2 regions of the Ectobacillus sp. JY-23 genome follow, and region 1 is predicted to be linked to the other one. Evidence: a T-box and tRNA genes for the amino acid it is inferred to sense, from the RefSeq annotation. Region 1 holds a T-box; the other holds one or more tRNA genes.
The links. The T-box of region 1 lies ahead of proS (proline--tRNA ligase). A T-box ahead of a tRNA ligase gene usually reads a tRNA of that ligase, here a tRNA-Pro.
Positions count from the first base shown of each region.

Region 2: it has a tRNA-Pro gene. The T-box ahead of proS (proline--tRNA ligase) is inferred to sense a tRNA for this amino acid. The anticodon was not compared.

Region 1 covers NZ_CP095462.1:2,800,660-2,808,639, forward strand. Annotated here, with positions in the region: gene MUG87_RS14380 (TetR/AcrR family transcriptional regulator) at 163-759, shown strand; gene MUG87_RS14385 (MFS transporter) at 819-2,030, shown strand; gene MUG87_RS14390 (APC family permease) at 3,120-4,424, opposite strand; gene MUG87_RS14395 (MFS transporter) at 4,668-5,945, opposite strand; T-box leader at 6,160-6,380, shown strand; gene proS (proline--tRNA ligase) at 6,443-7,870, shown strand.
Region 2 covers NZ_CP095462.1:1,945,911-1,953,890, forward strand. Annotated here, with positions in the region: tRNA gene MUG87_RS10045 (tRNA-Glu) at 82-153, opposite strand; tRNA gene MUG87_RS10050 (tRNA-Ser) at 155-245, opposite strand; tRNA gene MUG87_RS10055 (tRNA-Asn) at 249-323, opposite strand; tRNA gene MUG87_RS10060 (tRNA-Ile) at 344-417, opposite strand; tRNA gene MUG87_RS10065 (tRNA-Gly) at 419-492, opposite strand; tRNA gene MUG87_RS10070 (tRNA-Lys) at 501-573, opposite strand; tRNA gene MUG87_RS10075 (tRNA-Thr) at 749-824, opposite strand; tRNA gene MUG87_RS10080 (tRNA-Phe) at 849-921, opposite strand; tRNA gene MUG87_RS10085 (tRNA-Asp) at 926-1,001, opposite strand; tRNA gene MUG87_RS10090 (tRNA-Met) at 1,003-1,079, opposite strand; tRNA gene MUG87_RS10095 (tRNA-Ser) at 1,113-1,205, opposite strand; tRNA gene MUG87_RS10100 (tRNA-Ile) at 1,220-1,296, opposite strand; tRNA gene MUG87_RS10105 (tRNA-Met) at 1,302-1,378, opposite strand; tRNA gene MUG87_RS10110 (tRNA-Ala) at 1,392-1,464, opposite strand; tRNA gene MUG87_RS10115 (tRNA-Pro) at 1,471-1,544, opposite strand; tRNA gene MUG87_RS10120 (tRNA-Arg) at 1,550-1,623, opposite strand; tRNA gene MUG87_RS10125 (tRNA-Leu) at 1,633-1,718, opposite strand; tRNA gene MUG87_RS10130 (tRNA-Gly) at 1,722-1,793, opposite strand; tRNA gene MUG87_RS10135 (tRNA-Leu) at 1,800-1,883, opposite strand; tRNA gene MUG87_RS10140 (tRNA-His) at 1,896-1,968, opposite strand; tRNA gene MUG87_RS10145 (tRNA-Thr) at 1,977-2,052, opposite strand; tRNA gene MUG87_RS10150 (tRNA-Val) at 2,056-2,131, opposite strand; rRNA gene rrf (5S ribosomal RNA) at 2,135-2,250, opposite strand; rRNA gene MUG87_RS10160 (23S ribosomal RNA) at 2,404-5,325, opposite strand; rRNA gene MUG87_RS10165 (16S ribosomal RNA) at 5,470-7,005, opposite strand; gene MUG87_RS10170 (MgtC/SapB family protein) at 7,319-7,980, shown strand, end outside.

The DNA of each region.
Region 1 (7,980 bases):
ATAGCTAGCTAAACAAACGTTTGATTAAAAGGCTAGAAGCGTTGAGAGAGTAGGGAATTCGAACTAAACAAACGTTTGATTAGCAATTAGGATGCTGGTACTTGCGCTTATGTAAAATGTATTTTAAAATTAGACTGAATGGTCGGTTTAGAGGGAGATGCTATGGAACAGAAACGCAGAAAAGATGGAGAACAAGTAAAGCGAGAGATTGCATTACAAACTAAGGAGTTGTTTGCGAGTAAAGGATATGCAGCAACTTCTATGGAAGAGATTTGCGGAGTTACAGGTCGTAGTAAGGGAAGTATTTACTACTATTTCAAAAGTAAAGATGAGTTATTTTTATTTTTAGTGAAGATGCATATACAGGATTGGATGCTAGCATGGGCGGAAAAAGAAGCAACGATTGCGACCAGTACGGAGAAGTTATATGCGCTTGCTGAGCACTTTGCAGAAGACTTTGAGAACCCACTCATGAAAGTAATGGATGAGTTTATTATGAGTCAAGCAGTTAGTCAGGATACGTTACATGACATGCTTATGTGGAACCGTGCATCACATGACATGTATAAAGAACTTATTATAGAGGGCATTGAGCGCGGGGAATTTAAAAACGACCAACCTGAGGATGTTATGTATATTTTGCAAGGAACATTAAGTGGTCTTGGCACATTATATTTCGAGTTAGAGGCTGAACAAGTGAAACGTTTGTATAAAAGAAGCATTGATTTACTACTAACAGGGATTGCTGCAAAAGACTAACATACGGTCTTTTGCTACACAAAATTAGACCGGACAGTCGGTATATAAGGAGGAGACGTATGAAAGAATTATGGCGCAATCAAACCTTTCGAATTATTGTGGGATCGGATTTGCTGCAGCAGCTAGCTATCTGGATTCGGAATATGGCATTGCTATTTTTTATTATGGAACAAACGAATAATGACCCGGTTGCTGTCTCATTATTAACAGTGCTGGAATATGCACCAATTTTTATCTTTTCGTTCATTGGCGGTGCACTTGCAGATCGCTGGAATCCGAAACGCACCATGATTGTTGGTGACTTGTTAAGTGCCGCGTCTATCGCTGGTATTATCTTGCTAATTCAAGCTGGACTGTGGCAATCATTATTTGCTGCTGCATTCATTTCAGCGGTGGTCAGTCAATTTGCGCAGCCTTCAGGAGCTAAAATGTTTAAACGAAACGTGGAAGATGCCCATATTTCTGCGGCGATTGCTATTACACAGAGTTTACAGGCAATTTTTCTCATCGCGGGCCCAGTCATCGGCACACTCGTATATACAAAGCTAGGTGTAATGACCTCTTTATACAGCTTAACCGTGCTGTTCTTGCTATCGGCGCTACTTTTGACAAGATTACCAAAATGGCAAAGAGATGAAGAAATCATCGCACAAGGGTTACTTGCTGATATAAAGGCAGGCTGGAAGTATGTATACACAGCTAAAAGCTTACGATACATGTCAATTTCATTTGCTTTTGTAGGACTTGGTGTAGGTTTGATTCAGCCGCTTGAGGTGTTTCTTGTGACAGAGAGGCTTCAACTTGATAAGGAGGCTGTACAATACCTTTCGGCCGCAGCGGGAGTTGGTTTGTTAGTTGGTGGTGGATTACTTGCGAGTATACAACGAACAAACCAGAAAACGATCTTGCTTGGGGGCATATTGTTTTTGGCGGTGGCCAGTATAGTGGAAGTACTTTCAACTTCTTTTTGGCTCACACTCACAATGCGTTTCTTAAGCGGTGCTTTTCTAGCGGGTGTAAATATTGTAATCGGCACACTTATGATTCAACTTGTAGAGGAGCACATGATTGGTCGCATAAATGGCATTATTACACCTATATTTATGGGCACAATGCTGCTTGGGTCTGCTTTTGCTGGTGTACTAATGGAGGCAACTTCTTTATTTGCTGTTTTCGTCATCTCTGCGGTATGCATTGTGATTTCTGCCGTACCCATTATGGGGATTGTATTCGAAGGTGAAGAGAGAGGAACAGAAGAGATAGGGAGTTAATTCAAAAGTCTTATTTTGAAGAAGTTGAATGGGACACCGCTATTTACTTAATACAAATGAACTTACCCCTAAACGATAAAATTAAGTAATCAAATCGAGTAATTTACTGTGTAAGAGTCGACAATACTGGAAAATCCATGAGGCTCTTCATCTGGTGAGAGATTTATCTTCAAAAAGATGGTAAAAGTAATTTAATACACTGTAAGGACAAAGTGAAAGCTCCCCTCGTGGTTTGTTTGGACAACAATTACGATACGGGAGTTTTCACTTATTTCTACAATAAGAATTATTATCAATAAAAACAAAACTCTACATAGAAGTGATTAAGTTGTAAAGTAGTAGTTACTTTTCCAAAACGCCTTTTTAGCCAAGGAGGCGATATCTTATTGGCAGCGTTTCTCGGTTACATAGCCTGCTGGGTGATTACACATCGCAAAATGTCCGTGTAGAAAAAAGCTTCAAAAGAAAGAGGAGGTCTTAGGGAGTATAAAGGACTATTTCAGACATCCTGTTTTTGTTAGATTAGCTGCAGCAAGAAATGGCAGTATTAAAAGCGTCTTTAGGAATATACATAACCCCATTTTCAACCTTATAAGGAATCTTATTTTTCTTCAGTAACTTAGTATTAGCAATTTCAGGGGAATCGGTCCATTGGATATATTCACCTGTATATGGACGGCAGGCTGCCACGCATAAAACGAGAGTTATACATAAAACAGATACAAAAGTTTTCCTCAAAAACAGCACCTCTTCTTTGACATGAACTATTCAAACAGCAATCAAAAGTGTAAGAACGGCTTACAGTGCATGTACTTCTCTTAAGTACTGTAGCTACATCTTTTCCATTCTTTAATAGCATCCAGTTCTGCAGGTGTAAATAGTTTTTGTGTCTCTATTCTTGGATTTAAGATAACGACAGTATTTTCTAAATGATGTAAGAAATCTAGTGCATTTGTTGTAAGTAAATATCAAGATTTTCTTTCATATATGCTTACCTCCGTGGTTGCCGATAGCTTCTTTTATATATAGCGAAATTGATTATGTTTTTGTGAAAAAATTGAAAAGGATTTCCCCGCTCGGGGGAAATCCTTATTCAAAATGAAACGTTGGAATATTAATCTTCTTCATCTTCCTTACATATAACAGGTACAACGCGCCAATCATGGACCAAGAAAGTCCAAGTATCAGCGAGGTTGCTTCTAGGCTTGTCCATAGGAAAAAGATGAACACACTACCAAGCAGCGGTGCAATTAGAAAACGGACCGTATCCCATGCAGAACGTCGTTTTTGTTTTACATAATAATGCATGATGACTGAAATGTTAACGGCGCTAAAGGCTGTAAGTGCGCCGAAGTTAATTAAAGACGCAGCCATCTCCAGACTTAACAAAACAGCAGTAAGTGATAAAACACCGATCAGGATAATGTTCCACATCGGTGTTTTTGTTCGCGGATGTACGTAGCTGAAGATACGCTTCGGCAAAAAGCCATCGCGGCTAATCGCGAACAAAAGACGAGATGCGCTCATATGAGAAGCTAGTCCTGAGGCAATTGTCGAGGTTAACGCGGCTGCGACGAACACAGATTGAAACAATGTCCCACCGATTTTATAAGCAATCTCAGCAGAAGCACCTTCTACATCGCTAAACATGGCAGCGCTTGGGAACAAAATTTGCGCAAAGAAAGAAACGGTAATAAATAATAAGCCCCCGGTTAAGGCGATAATTAAAATCCCTTTTGGAATCGTCTTTTTTGGTTCAATTGTTTCCTCAGACAGAGTGGTAACTGCGTCAAATCCTAGAAACGAAAAGCATAGAATGGAGGCGCCTGCGAACAGTACTCCTACCGAAACATTGTCTGTAAATGGCGCAGTTGACCATTGAGCATATGACTGCCCAGCGCTTAGCAGGATAAATAAAATAGCGGTAATGACCTGAAACAACACCAATACAGCACCAAAAGAAACCGTGAGCTGAACGCTGAAAATATTAAAAACAGTTAAAATAAGTACAAAGCCTACAATCCAAATCCACCCTGGTACATCGGGGAAAATTGCACTTAAATAAATAGCTGTTAAAAGAGCATTAATCATTGGTAGAAATAAATAGTCTAGTATAGCGGCCCAGCCCACTAAAAAGCCAACATTGCTATTAATGGATTGCTGGGCGTACGTGTAGGCAGAACCAGCCCCAGGAAACGCTTTTACCATATGGCCATAGCTAAGGGCGGTAAATAAAATGGCGATTAATGTTACTGTATAGGCAGCTGGAACATGTCCATCCGTCACCTCGGTTACAATACCAAACGTATCAAATACCGCCATCGGTGCCATATAACCAAGACCGATCGCGATAATATGCCATAGTTTTAATCTTCTTTCTAGTATATCTTTCAACTTTCTTTTCACTTCCCTTCATGATGATAGAAAAAGTATACGAGAAATTGAAGGAGAGGGAAAGAGTGTTTATGAAAAATAATGAATAGATATGAAAGGTTGTTTTTTAGATGGGAGAGAAGAACGGGCGATGTGTAGTTGCGGTTAGCGCTAAAGAGGTACACGTGCTGGATGCTTGTTAATCTGTTCCTAATACGGTAGAGCAGTTATAAGAATAACAGAAGGGGGACATATCCCCTTCTGTTATAGCGGTAATGAATTTGAATTGGTATGCTGCTCTGTTTGTGGTACGCGGATAAGTAATACAAATCCGATGATAAACAGCACGACTACGCTCAATACGCCGGCATTGGTACTGCCGGTCATCTGTGTGACAATGCCTGTTAGCAAAGGCCCCATTACAGCGGCGAAGCGCCCGAAGATATTGTAGAAGCCAAAAAATTCATTTGATTTTTCCTTTGGCACTAGCTTAGCGAAGTAGGAGCGGCTCAGCGCTTGAATACCGCCTTGTGATGTGCCGACAAGGAGCGCCAAAATCCAAAAATCAAGAGTTGTTGTGACGAAGTAAGCATAGATACATAATATCGTATACATTCCGATTGCTACATACAGCATCGTTTTACCTGGAAATCTCGCGGCGAGGCGACCGTATAGCCAAGCAAAAGGGAAGGCGACAATTTGGGTAATGAGTAGGATTAATAATAAATCAGTTGCACCAATGCCTAAGTCAGCTCCGTACGTAGACGCCATTTTAATAATCGTACTGACGCCATCGATATAGAAAAAATAGGCTAATAGAAACATAAATAAAACTTTATGCTGCTTGATATTGCGAAAGGTATCAAATAGACGCTTAAAACTGTTTTGAATGACATTCGGTTCTCTTTCGATATAGTAAACCTGTTTTACATTGCGAAGCATTGGGATGGTGAATACGACCCACCAAATAGCGGTGATGACAAAGGAGAGCTGACATGCTGCTGCAAATGATAATGGTAATGTACCATTTTGAGAGAGAAAAATAAGAGCCATAGATAGCAGAAATGGAATGGTACTGCCGATGTAGCCAAGCGCAAAACCGTTGGCTGAAATTTTATCCATTCGCTGCTCAGACGTTACGTCTACAAGATAGGCATCGTAAAACACATTAGCGCCAGAAAAGCCGATAGCGGTGAGTGTATAAATGCATAAAAGCCACATCCACTGATCGCTTGGTACGAGGGCAAGGGCAGCGGTGAATACAACACCTAAACCAAAGAAAAAGCTAAAAAACCGCTCCTTCAAGCCTTTATAGTCGGCAATTGTACCGAGGACAGGAGCCATTAGAGCAATTAAAAACGTTGCGAATGAGTTGGCGTACCCCCAGAAGGCAGTAGAGGTAGAAGCTTTCATTCCCGCACCCTCTGCGACCATTTTAAAATATAAAGGCAAAATCGTTGTCGTAATGGCTAAAGAGTAGGCGGAGTTGGCCCAATCGTAAAACATCCAGCTTTTTTCCTGTTTTGTTAGTTTCACTAGCATTCCCCTCCTTTAGTTTATTGTATAGCGATGTAGTTGTTTTTATCTGAATATTTATAAAAATAAAACATACTACTTATTTTACAGCATTTTTATATTATTTCAGAAAAAATGGAAGAAACTTAACGTATATTTTACTTAACGAAAATATCTTCTAAAGAATGTTTTTTCCTTGTATCTCGGTTATACTTATTGTAAAATGATTGAAAATTACAGCAAACAGACAGTGAAGAGGAGTAGTAAACGCAAGGCCCCTTTTTAGCAGAGAGAGAATTCGGCGGCTGAAAGATTCTCAAAAAGGATGCGTTGAACCAGCCTTGGAGTCCTGCACCGAAATAATAGTAGGCTGCAGCGGGATAAGACCGTTATCTGACTTGAGGGTATATAGTGATTTATATAAATCAGGGTGGTACCGCCGACACAAGCTCGGTCCCTATTGTGGGATGGGGCTTTTTTGTATCCCCAAAGGTCTAGATAAAATATTAAGGAGGTTTCAGAGGATGAAAGATCAAGTAAAAGAAATCACATCTATGGAAGAAGACTTTGCCCAGTGGTATACGGATATTGTGAAGAAGGCAGAGCTCGTTGATTATTCAAGTGTAAAGGGTTGTATGATTTTGCGTCCGTACGGGTACGCAATTTGGGAGAACATCCAGCGCGTCATGGATGAACGCTTAAAGGAAAAAGGACATGAAAATGTGTATATGCCAATGTTCATCCCAGAGAGCCTGCTGCAAAAGGAGAAGGACCATGTGGAAGGCTTTGCGCCTGAAGTAGCCTGGGTGACGCATGGCGGAGAAGAAAAGCTTGCGGAGCGTCTTTGTGTACGTCCAACATCGGAAACGTTATTTTGTGAGCATTTCTCTAAGATTGTGCAGTCCTATAATGATTTACCGAAATTGTACAATCAATGGTGTTCCGTCGTACGTTGGGAAAAGACAACACGTCCGTTTCTGCGTACAACAGAATTCTTGTGGCAGGAGGGTCATACTGTTCATGCGACGGCTGAAGAGTCACATGCGGAAACAATTGATATTTTAAATCTATATGCATGGTTTTGTGAGGAATATTTAGCGATTCCAGTTGTAAAAGGACAAAAAACAGAGAAAGAAAAGTTTGCCGGTGCTAAAGCTACATATACCATTGAAAGCTTGATGCACGATGGTAAAGCACTTCAAACAGCTACGTCTCATAACTTCGGAACCAACTTTACCGAAGCATTTGATATTAAATATTTAAACAAAAATGGCAGATGGGAGCATGCGCATCAAACCTCTTGGGGTATGACAACACGCACAATTGGTGCAATGATTATGGTGCACGGTGATAATAATGGCTTGGTGCTGCCACCAAAAATTGCACCTACACAGGTTATCATTATCCCGATTGCCCAGCATAAGGAAGGTGTGCTCGAAAAAGCGGCAGCGCTGCAGGAGCGTATTGCTAAGGTAGCACGCGTGAAAATGGACGCGGGCAGCAAATCGCCAGGCTGGAAGTTTAATGAGTATGAAATGAAGGGTGTTCCAATTCGTGTCGAAATCGGACCAAAAGACATCGAAAACAATCAAGCAGTCCTCGTTCGCCGCGATACGAAGCAAAAGGAAATTGTAACGCTAGATGCACTAGAGACGCGCATTACCGAGCTCCTTCACGACATTCATCAATCCATGTTTGCTCGTGCAAAGGCTGCGCGCGATGAAAAAACATACGTCGCTCATTCTATGGAAGACATGCAGAAGATCGCAGATGAAAAGCAAGGCTTTATCCAAGCAATGTGGTGCGGTGCATTAGCATGTGAAGAACGCTTAAAAGAAGAAGTCGGTGTAACATCAAGGTGTATTCCATTTGAGCAGGTTCAGCATACAACGTCTTGCGTATGCTGTGGTAAAGAAGCAAAGCACATGGTTTACTGGGGAAAAGCATACTAAGTAAAAATCGAGAAGAACGAGCCAGAACAGTTATTTCCCTGCGCATGGTCTTACAAAGCACGAGTGCATCATAAGTCCTAACCGCAACAATATACCGCCTGTTCTTCTCT
Region 2 (7,980 bases), 850 kb from region 1:
TTGTAAAAGGTTAATCTCCTCATCCATCTAAAAATATAAAACAAAAAACGCCAGCGACTCTATTCGCTGACGTTTTCAGTATGACCCGTACGGGATTCGAACCCGTGTTACCGCCGTGAAAGGGCGGTGTCTTAACCACTTGACCAACGGGCCGTGGCAGAGAAGAAGGGATTCGAACCCTCGCACCGCTATCGCGATCTACTCCCTTAGCAGGGGAGCCCCTTGAGCCACTTGGGTACTTCTCTATATGGCTCCGCAAGTAGGATTCGAACCTACGACCTATCGGTTAACAGCCGATTGCTCTACCGCTGAGCTATTGCGGAATAATCAATTATATTAAAAATGGGCCTAAATGGACTCGAACCATCGACCTCACGCTTATCAGGCGTGCGCTCTAACCAGCTGAGCTATAGGCCCTTGGAGCGGGTGATGAGAATCGAACTCACGACCAGAGCTTGGAAGGCTCTTGTTTTACCACTAAACTACACCCGCATGAAATGTGAGCCATGAAGGACTCGAACCTTCGACCCTCTGATTAAAAGTCAGATGCTCTACCGACTGAGCTAATGGCTCATAACAATAAAAGAATTTATACAAGGGTTATACCTTTGTATATGACGTCCTCATCTCAGTAAGCTTATTCAAGTCGCAGCTCGATGAGTACGCTGTAGTCTATGCTACGAAGCTTATTCGATCGTGCTCTACCGACTGAGCTAATGGCTAACGATGATGTTGCTTTATAAACAAATGGTGCCGGCTAGAGGACTTGAACCCCCAACCTACTGATTACAAGTCAGTTGCTCTGCCAATTGAGCTAAGCCGGCATCAAATCTTTATAAAATAAGAAGTGGCTCGGGACGGAATCGAACCGCCGACACGAGGATTTTCAGTCCTCTGCTCTACCGACTGAGCTACCGAGCCAAAATGGCGGTCCCGACCGGGATCGAACCGGCGATCTCCTGCGTGACAGGCAGGCATGTTAACCGCTACACCACGGGACCTTGGTTGCGGGGACAGGATTTGAACCTGCGACCTTCGGGTTATGAGCCCGACGAGCTACCGGACTGCTCCACCCCGCGACGATAATTCATTCTATTTGCTTCATAAAATAATGGCGGAGGAAGAGGGATTCGAACCCCCGCGCGGCTTTCACCGCCTGTCGGTTTTCAAGACCGATCCCTTCAGCCAGACTTGGGTATTCCTCCATGATATGAAGCTTTGGTGGACCTTGTAGGACTCGAACCTACGACCGGACGGTTATGAGCCGTCTGCTCTAACCAGCTGAGCTAAAGGTCCTTTTATGGTAGCGGCGGAGGGGATCGAACCCCCGACCTTACGGGTATGAACCGTACGCTCTAGCCAGCTGAGCTACACCGCCATCATAATAAAAGTGGAGCCTAGCGGGATCGAACCGCTGACCTCCTGCGTGCAAGGCAGGCGCTCTCCCAGCTGAGCTAAGGCCCCATGAAATCGGGAAGACAGGATTTGAACCTGCGACCCCCTGGTCCCAAACCAGGTGCTCTACCAAGCTGAGCCACTTCCCGTATAACGCGCCCGAAAGGATTCGAACCCATAACCTTCTGATCCGTAGTCAGATGCTCTATCCAATTGAGCTACGGGCGCATATTTAAGTGCCGAGGACCGGAATCGAACCGGTACGGTAGTCACCTACCGCAGGATTTTAAGTCCTGTGCGTCTGCCAGTTCCGCCACCCCGGCATAAGCGGAAGACGGGATTCGAACCCGCGACCCCAACCTTGGCAAGGTTGTATTCTACCACTGAACTACTTCCGCATATATTGGTGCGGGTGAAGGGACTCGAACCCCCACGCCAAAGGCGCCAGATCCTAAGTCTGGTGCGTCTGCCAATTCCGCCACACCCGCAATATTTAAAAGGGCGATCGATGGGAATCGAACCCACGAATGTCGGAGCCACAATCCGATGCGTTAACCACTTCGCCACGACCGCCATAAATCTGGTGCCGGCTAGAGGACTTGAACCCCCAACCTACTGATTACAAGTCAGTTGCTCTGCCAATTGAGCTAAGCCGGCATATGGTGGAGGATGACGGGATCGAACCGCCGACCCCCTGCTTGTAAGGCAGGTGCTCTCCCAGCTGAGCTAATCCTCCATTGCCTAGCGACGTCCTACTCTCACAGGGACAAGGTCCCAACTACCCTCGGCGCAAAAGAGCTTAACTTCCGTGTTCGGTATGGGAACGGGTGTGACCTCTTTGCCATCATCACTAGACTTTTTTTAGAGACAATCATTATTATAATGATTTCTCATGAGATGTCAACATGTTTTTTTAAAGAGCTACGCTCTTTTGAAGGCATGTTCCTTCAAAACTGGATAACAAGTGCATAATCTAGCTCCAGCTCGCTAAACGCTCGCTTCTGCTTTTTGGTTAAGCCCTCGATCGATTAGTATCAGTCAGCTCCACACGTCGCCGCGCTTCCACCTCTGACCTATCAACCTGATCATCTTTCAGGGATCTTACTAGCTTGACGCTATGGGAAATCTCATCTTGAGGGGGGCTTCATGCTTAGATGCTTTCAGCACTTATCCCGTCCGCACATAGCTACCCAGCGATGCCCTTGGCAGAACAACTGGTACACCAGCGGTGCGTCCATCCCGGTCCTCTCGTACTAAGGACAGCTCCTCTCAAATTTCCTGCGCCCGCGACGGATAGGGACCGAACTGTCTCACGACGTTCTGAACCCAGCTCGCGTACCGCTTTAATGGGCGAACAGCCCAACCCTTGGGACCGACTACAGCCCCAGGATGCGATGAGCCGACATCGAGGTGCCAAACCTCCCCGTCGATGTGGACTCTTGGGGGAGATAAGCCTGTTATCCCCGGGGTAGCTTTTATCCGTTGAGCGATGGCCCTTCCATGCGGAACCACCGGATCACTAAGCCCGACTTTCGTCCCTGCTCGACTTGTAGGTCTCGCAGTCAAGCTCCCTTATGCCTTTACACTCTTCGAATGATTTCCAACCATTCTGAGGGAACCTTTGGGCGCCTCCGTTACATTTTAGGAGGCGACCGCCCCAGTCAAACTGCCCACCTGACACTGTCTCCCGCCCCGATGTAGGGGCGCGGGTTAGAACTTCAATACAGCCAGGGTAGTATCCCACCGACGCCTCCACCGAAGCTGGCGCTCCGGGTTCATAGGCTCCTACCTATCCTGTACAAGCTGTACCAAAATTCAATATCAGGCTACAGTAAAGCTCCACGGGGTCTTTCCGTCCTGTCGCGGGTAACCTGCATCTTCACAGGTACTATAATTTCACCGAGTCTCTGGTTGAGACAGTGCCCAAATCGTTACACCTTTCGTGCGGGTCGGAACTTACCCGACAAGGAATTTCGCTACCTTAGGACCGTTATAGTTACGGCCGCCGTTTACTGGGGCTTCGGTTCAAAGCTTCGCTTGCGCTAACCTCTCCCCTTAACCTTCCAGCACCGGGCAGGTGTCAGCCCCTATACTTCGCCTTGCGGCTTCGCAGAGACCTGTGTTTTTGCTAAACAGTCGCTTGGGCCTTTTCACTGCGGCTCTCGCTAGAGAGCACCCCTTCTCCCGAAGTTACGGGGTCATTTTGCCGAGTTCCTTAACCAGAGTTCTCTCGCACACCTTAGGATTCTCTCCTCGCCTACCTGTGTCGGTTTGCGGTACAGGCACCTTTTACCTCGCTAGAAGCTTTTCTTGGCAGTGTGGAATCAGAGAGTTCGCCCATACGGGCTTCCCCATCACAGCTCAGCCAGCTTACGATGAGCGGATTTGCCTACTCATCAGCCTAACTGCTTAGACGCACGCGACCAGCGGTGCGCATCTCCTATCCTCCTGCGTCCCTCCATTGCTCAAACGGTAAAGAGGTGGTACAGGAATATCAACCTGTTGTCCATCGCCTACGCCTGTCGGCCTCGGCTTAGGTCCTGACTAACCCTGAGCGGACGAGCCTTCCTCAGGAAACCTTAGGCATACGGTGGATGGGATTCTCACCCATCTTTCGCTACTCATACCGGCATTCTCACTTCTAAGCGCTCCACCAGTCCTTACGGTCTGACTTCACAGCCCTTAGAACGCTCCCCTACCACTGATACCATCGGTATCAATCTGCAGCTTCGGTAGTATGTTTAGCCCCGGTACATTTTCGGCGCAGAGTCACTCGACTAGTGAGCTATTACGCACTCTTTAAATGGTGGCTGCTTCTAAGCCAACATCCTAGTTGTCTAAGCAACTCCACATCCTTTTCCACTTAACATACATTTTGGGACCTTAGCTGGCAGTCTGGGCTGTTTCCCTTTTGACCACGGATCTTATCACTCGTAGTCTGACTCCCAAGGAATAAGTCATTGGCATTCGGAGTTTGACTGAATTCGGTAACCCGAGGGGGGCCCCTAGTCCAATCAGTGCTCTACCTCCAAGACTCTCACACTTGAGGCTAGCCCTAAAGCTATTTCGGGGAGAACCAGCTATCTCCAGGTTCGATTGGAATTTCTCCGCTACCCACACCTCATCCCCGCACTTTTCAACGTGCGTGGGTTCGGGCCTCCATTCAGTGTTACCTGAACTTCACCCTGGACATGGGTAGATCACCTGGTTTCGGGTCTACGACCACGTACTATGTCGCCCTATTCAGACTCGCTTTCGCTGCGGCTCCGCCTTATCAACTTAACCTTGCACGGGATCGTAACTCGCCGGTTCATTCTACAAAAGGCACGCCATCACCCGTAAATGGGCTCTGACTACTTGTAGGCACACGGTTTCAGGATCTCTTTCACTCCCCTTCCGGGGTGCTTTTCACCTTTCCCTCACGGTACTGGTTCACTATCGGTCACTAGGGAGTATTTAGCCTTGGGAGATGGTCCTCCCGGATTCCGACGGAATTTCACGTGTTCCGCCGTACTCAGGATCCGCTCAAGAGGGAACGAAGTTTCAACTACAGGGTTGTTACCTTCTATGACAGGCCTTTCCAGACCGTTTCGTCTACCTCGTTCCTTTGTAACTCCGTATAGAGCGTCCTACAACCCCAAGAGGCAAGCCTCTTGGTTTGGGCTAATTCCGTTTCGCTCGCCGCTACTTAGGAAATCGCATTTGCTTTCTCTTCCTCCAGGTACTTAGATGTTTCAGTTCCCTGGGTCTGCCTTCCTTACCCTATGTATTCAGATAAGGATACCATTCCATTACGAATGGTGAGTTTCCTCATTCGGAGATCTCCGGATCATAGCTTACTTACAGCTCCCGAAGCATTTCGGTGTTAGTCCCGTCCTTCATCGGCTCCTAGTGCCAAGGCATCCACCGTGCGCCCTTTCTAACTTAACCATTAAAAAGTTTACACTTTTTGAATTACACTTGTATTGTTATCCAGTTTTCAAGGTACATGTTTGAGAGATAGTTCTCTCAAAACTGAACGAAGTTGTCAAAACGTATTCATACAATGAACAGCGTTCATTGATGTCTCCATAGAAAGGAGGTGATCCAGCCGCACCTTCCGATACGGCTACCTTGTTACGACTTCACCCCAATCATCTGTCCCACCTTAGGCGGCTGGCTCCTTACGGTTACCCCACCGACTTCGGGTGTTACAAACTCTCGTGGTGTGACGGGCGGTGTGTACAAGGCCCGGGAACGTATTCACCGCGGCATGCTGATCCGCGATTACTAGCGATTCCGGCTTCATGCAGGCGAGTTGCAGCCTGCAATCCGAACTGAGAACAATTTTATGGGATTCGCTCCACCTCGCGGTCTCGCAACCCTTTGTATTGTCCATTGTAGCACGTGTGTAGCCCAGGTCATAAGGGGCATGATGATTTGACGTCATCCCCACCTTCCTCCGGTTTGTCACCGGCAGTCACCTTAGAGTGCCCAACTGAATGCTGGCAACTAAGATCAAGGGTTGCGCTCGTTGCGGGACTTAACCCAACATCTCACGACACGAGCTGACGACAACCATGCACCACCTGTCACTCTGTCCCCGAAGGGAAAGCCCTATCTCTAGGGTTGTCAGAGGATGTCAAGACCTGGTAAGGTTCTTCGCGTTGCTTCGAATTAAACCACATGCTCCACCGCTTGTGCGGGCCCCCGTCAATTCCTTTGAGTTTCAGCCTTGCGGCCGTACTCCCCAGGCGGAGTGCTTAATGCGTTAACTTCAGCACTAAAGGGCGGAAACCCTCTAACACTTAGCACTCATCGTTTACGGCGTGGACTACCAGGGTATCTAATCCTGTTTGCTCCCCACGCTTTCGCGCCTCAGCGTCAGTTACAGACCAAAGAGCCGCCTTCGCCACTGGTGTTCCTCCACATCTCTACGCATTTCACCGCTACACGTGGAATTCCGCTCTTCTCTTCTGCACTCAAGTCTCCCAGTTTCCAATGACCCTCCACGGTTGAGCCGTGGGCTTTCACATCAGACTTAAAAGACCGCCTGCGCGCGCTTTACGCCCAATAATTCCGGATAACGCTCGCCACCTACGTATTACCGCGGCTGCTGGCACGTAGTTAGCCGTGGCTTTCTAATCAGGTACCGTCAAGGTACGAGCAGTTACTCTCGTACTTGTTCTTCCCTGACAACAGAGTTTTACGACCCGAAAGCCTTCATCACTCACGCGGCGTTGCTCGGTCAGGCTTTCGCCCATTGCCGAAGATTCCCTACTGCTGCCTCCCGTAGGAGTCTGGGCCGTGTCTCAGTCCCAGTGTGGCCGATCACCCTCTCAGGTCGGCTACGCATCGTCGCCTTGGTGAGCCGTTACCTCACCAACTAGCTAATGCGACGCGGGTCCATCTGTAAGTGATAGCCGAAGCCATCTTTCCATTTTGAACCATGCAGTTCAAAAACATATCCGGTATTAGCTTCGGTTTCCCGAAGTTATCCCAGTCTTACAGGCAGGTTACCCACGTGTTACTCACCCGTCCGCCGCTAACCTCCGAAGAGGTCCGCTCGACTTGCATGTATTAGGCACGCCGCCAGCGTTCATCCTGAGCCAGGATCAAACTCTCCATAAAAGTGTTTGTCTAGCTAAAATAAATGTTGACGTTTTGTACTTCGTTCAGTTTTCAAAGAACTAATCTGCCGCTCAAGGCGACTTCATCATAATATCATTTCATAAAAACAAAGTCAAATTCTTTTTTGTTTTTATTTTTTGTTCGCTCATCGGCGACGAAGATTAATATATCATGCCTTGTTTTTTGATGCAATACCTTTTTTATATTTTTTATCTTTATGGGAAATTTCTATTGGTTTCCCATATACATGGACTACAACTTCTTATTTTAATCATCTACATGGTCGCGATATGCATGAACAGGAGAGATGAATGTGGATTATCACGATGCACTTATCAAACTTGGACTATCTGCTTTATTGGGATTCATTATTGGTCTGGAACGGGAATTACGACAAAAACCTTTAGGATTAAAAACCTGCTTAGTCATCTCTATTATTAGTTGCTTGTTAACCATTGTGTCTATTCAAGCATCCTATACCTTACCAGCTCCCGATCATATTCGTACAGACCCACTTAGACTTGCAGCGCAAATTGTATCTGGTATTGGATTTTTAGGCGGCGGCGTCATCTTACGCCGCGGCAATGATAGCGTAGCTGGCTTAACCACTGCCGCTATGATTTGGGGCGCTGCCGGTATCGGCATTACAGTAGGAGCTGGCTTTTACGTAGAAGCCTTCACAGGTATGGTTTTTCTTATACTCAGCGTAGAAATTATCCCGCTAGTGATGAAAGCAATTGGTCCTAAACAACTGCGACAAAGAGAGTTAGGATTAAAACTTGTTATTGATAATATTGAAAATATCCCAAAGGTCATGGAACAAATCGAAAGTATGGAAATAAAAGTGAAGAATATGAAACTCAAAACCTTACACAACGGGGCGCACTTTTTACAAGCTAAACTGTCTGTTCATCAAAATGTACGAACTGCCGATATTTACTTTTCTGTTCAATCTATCGTCAATGTAACAGAAGC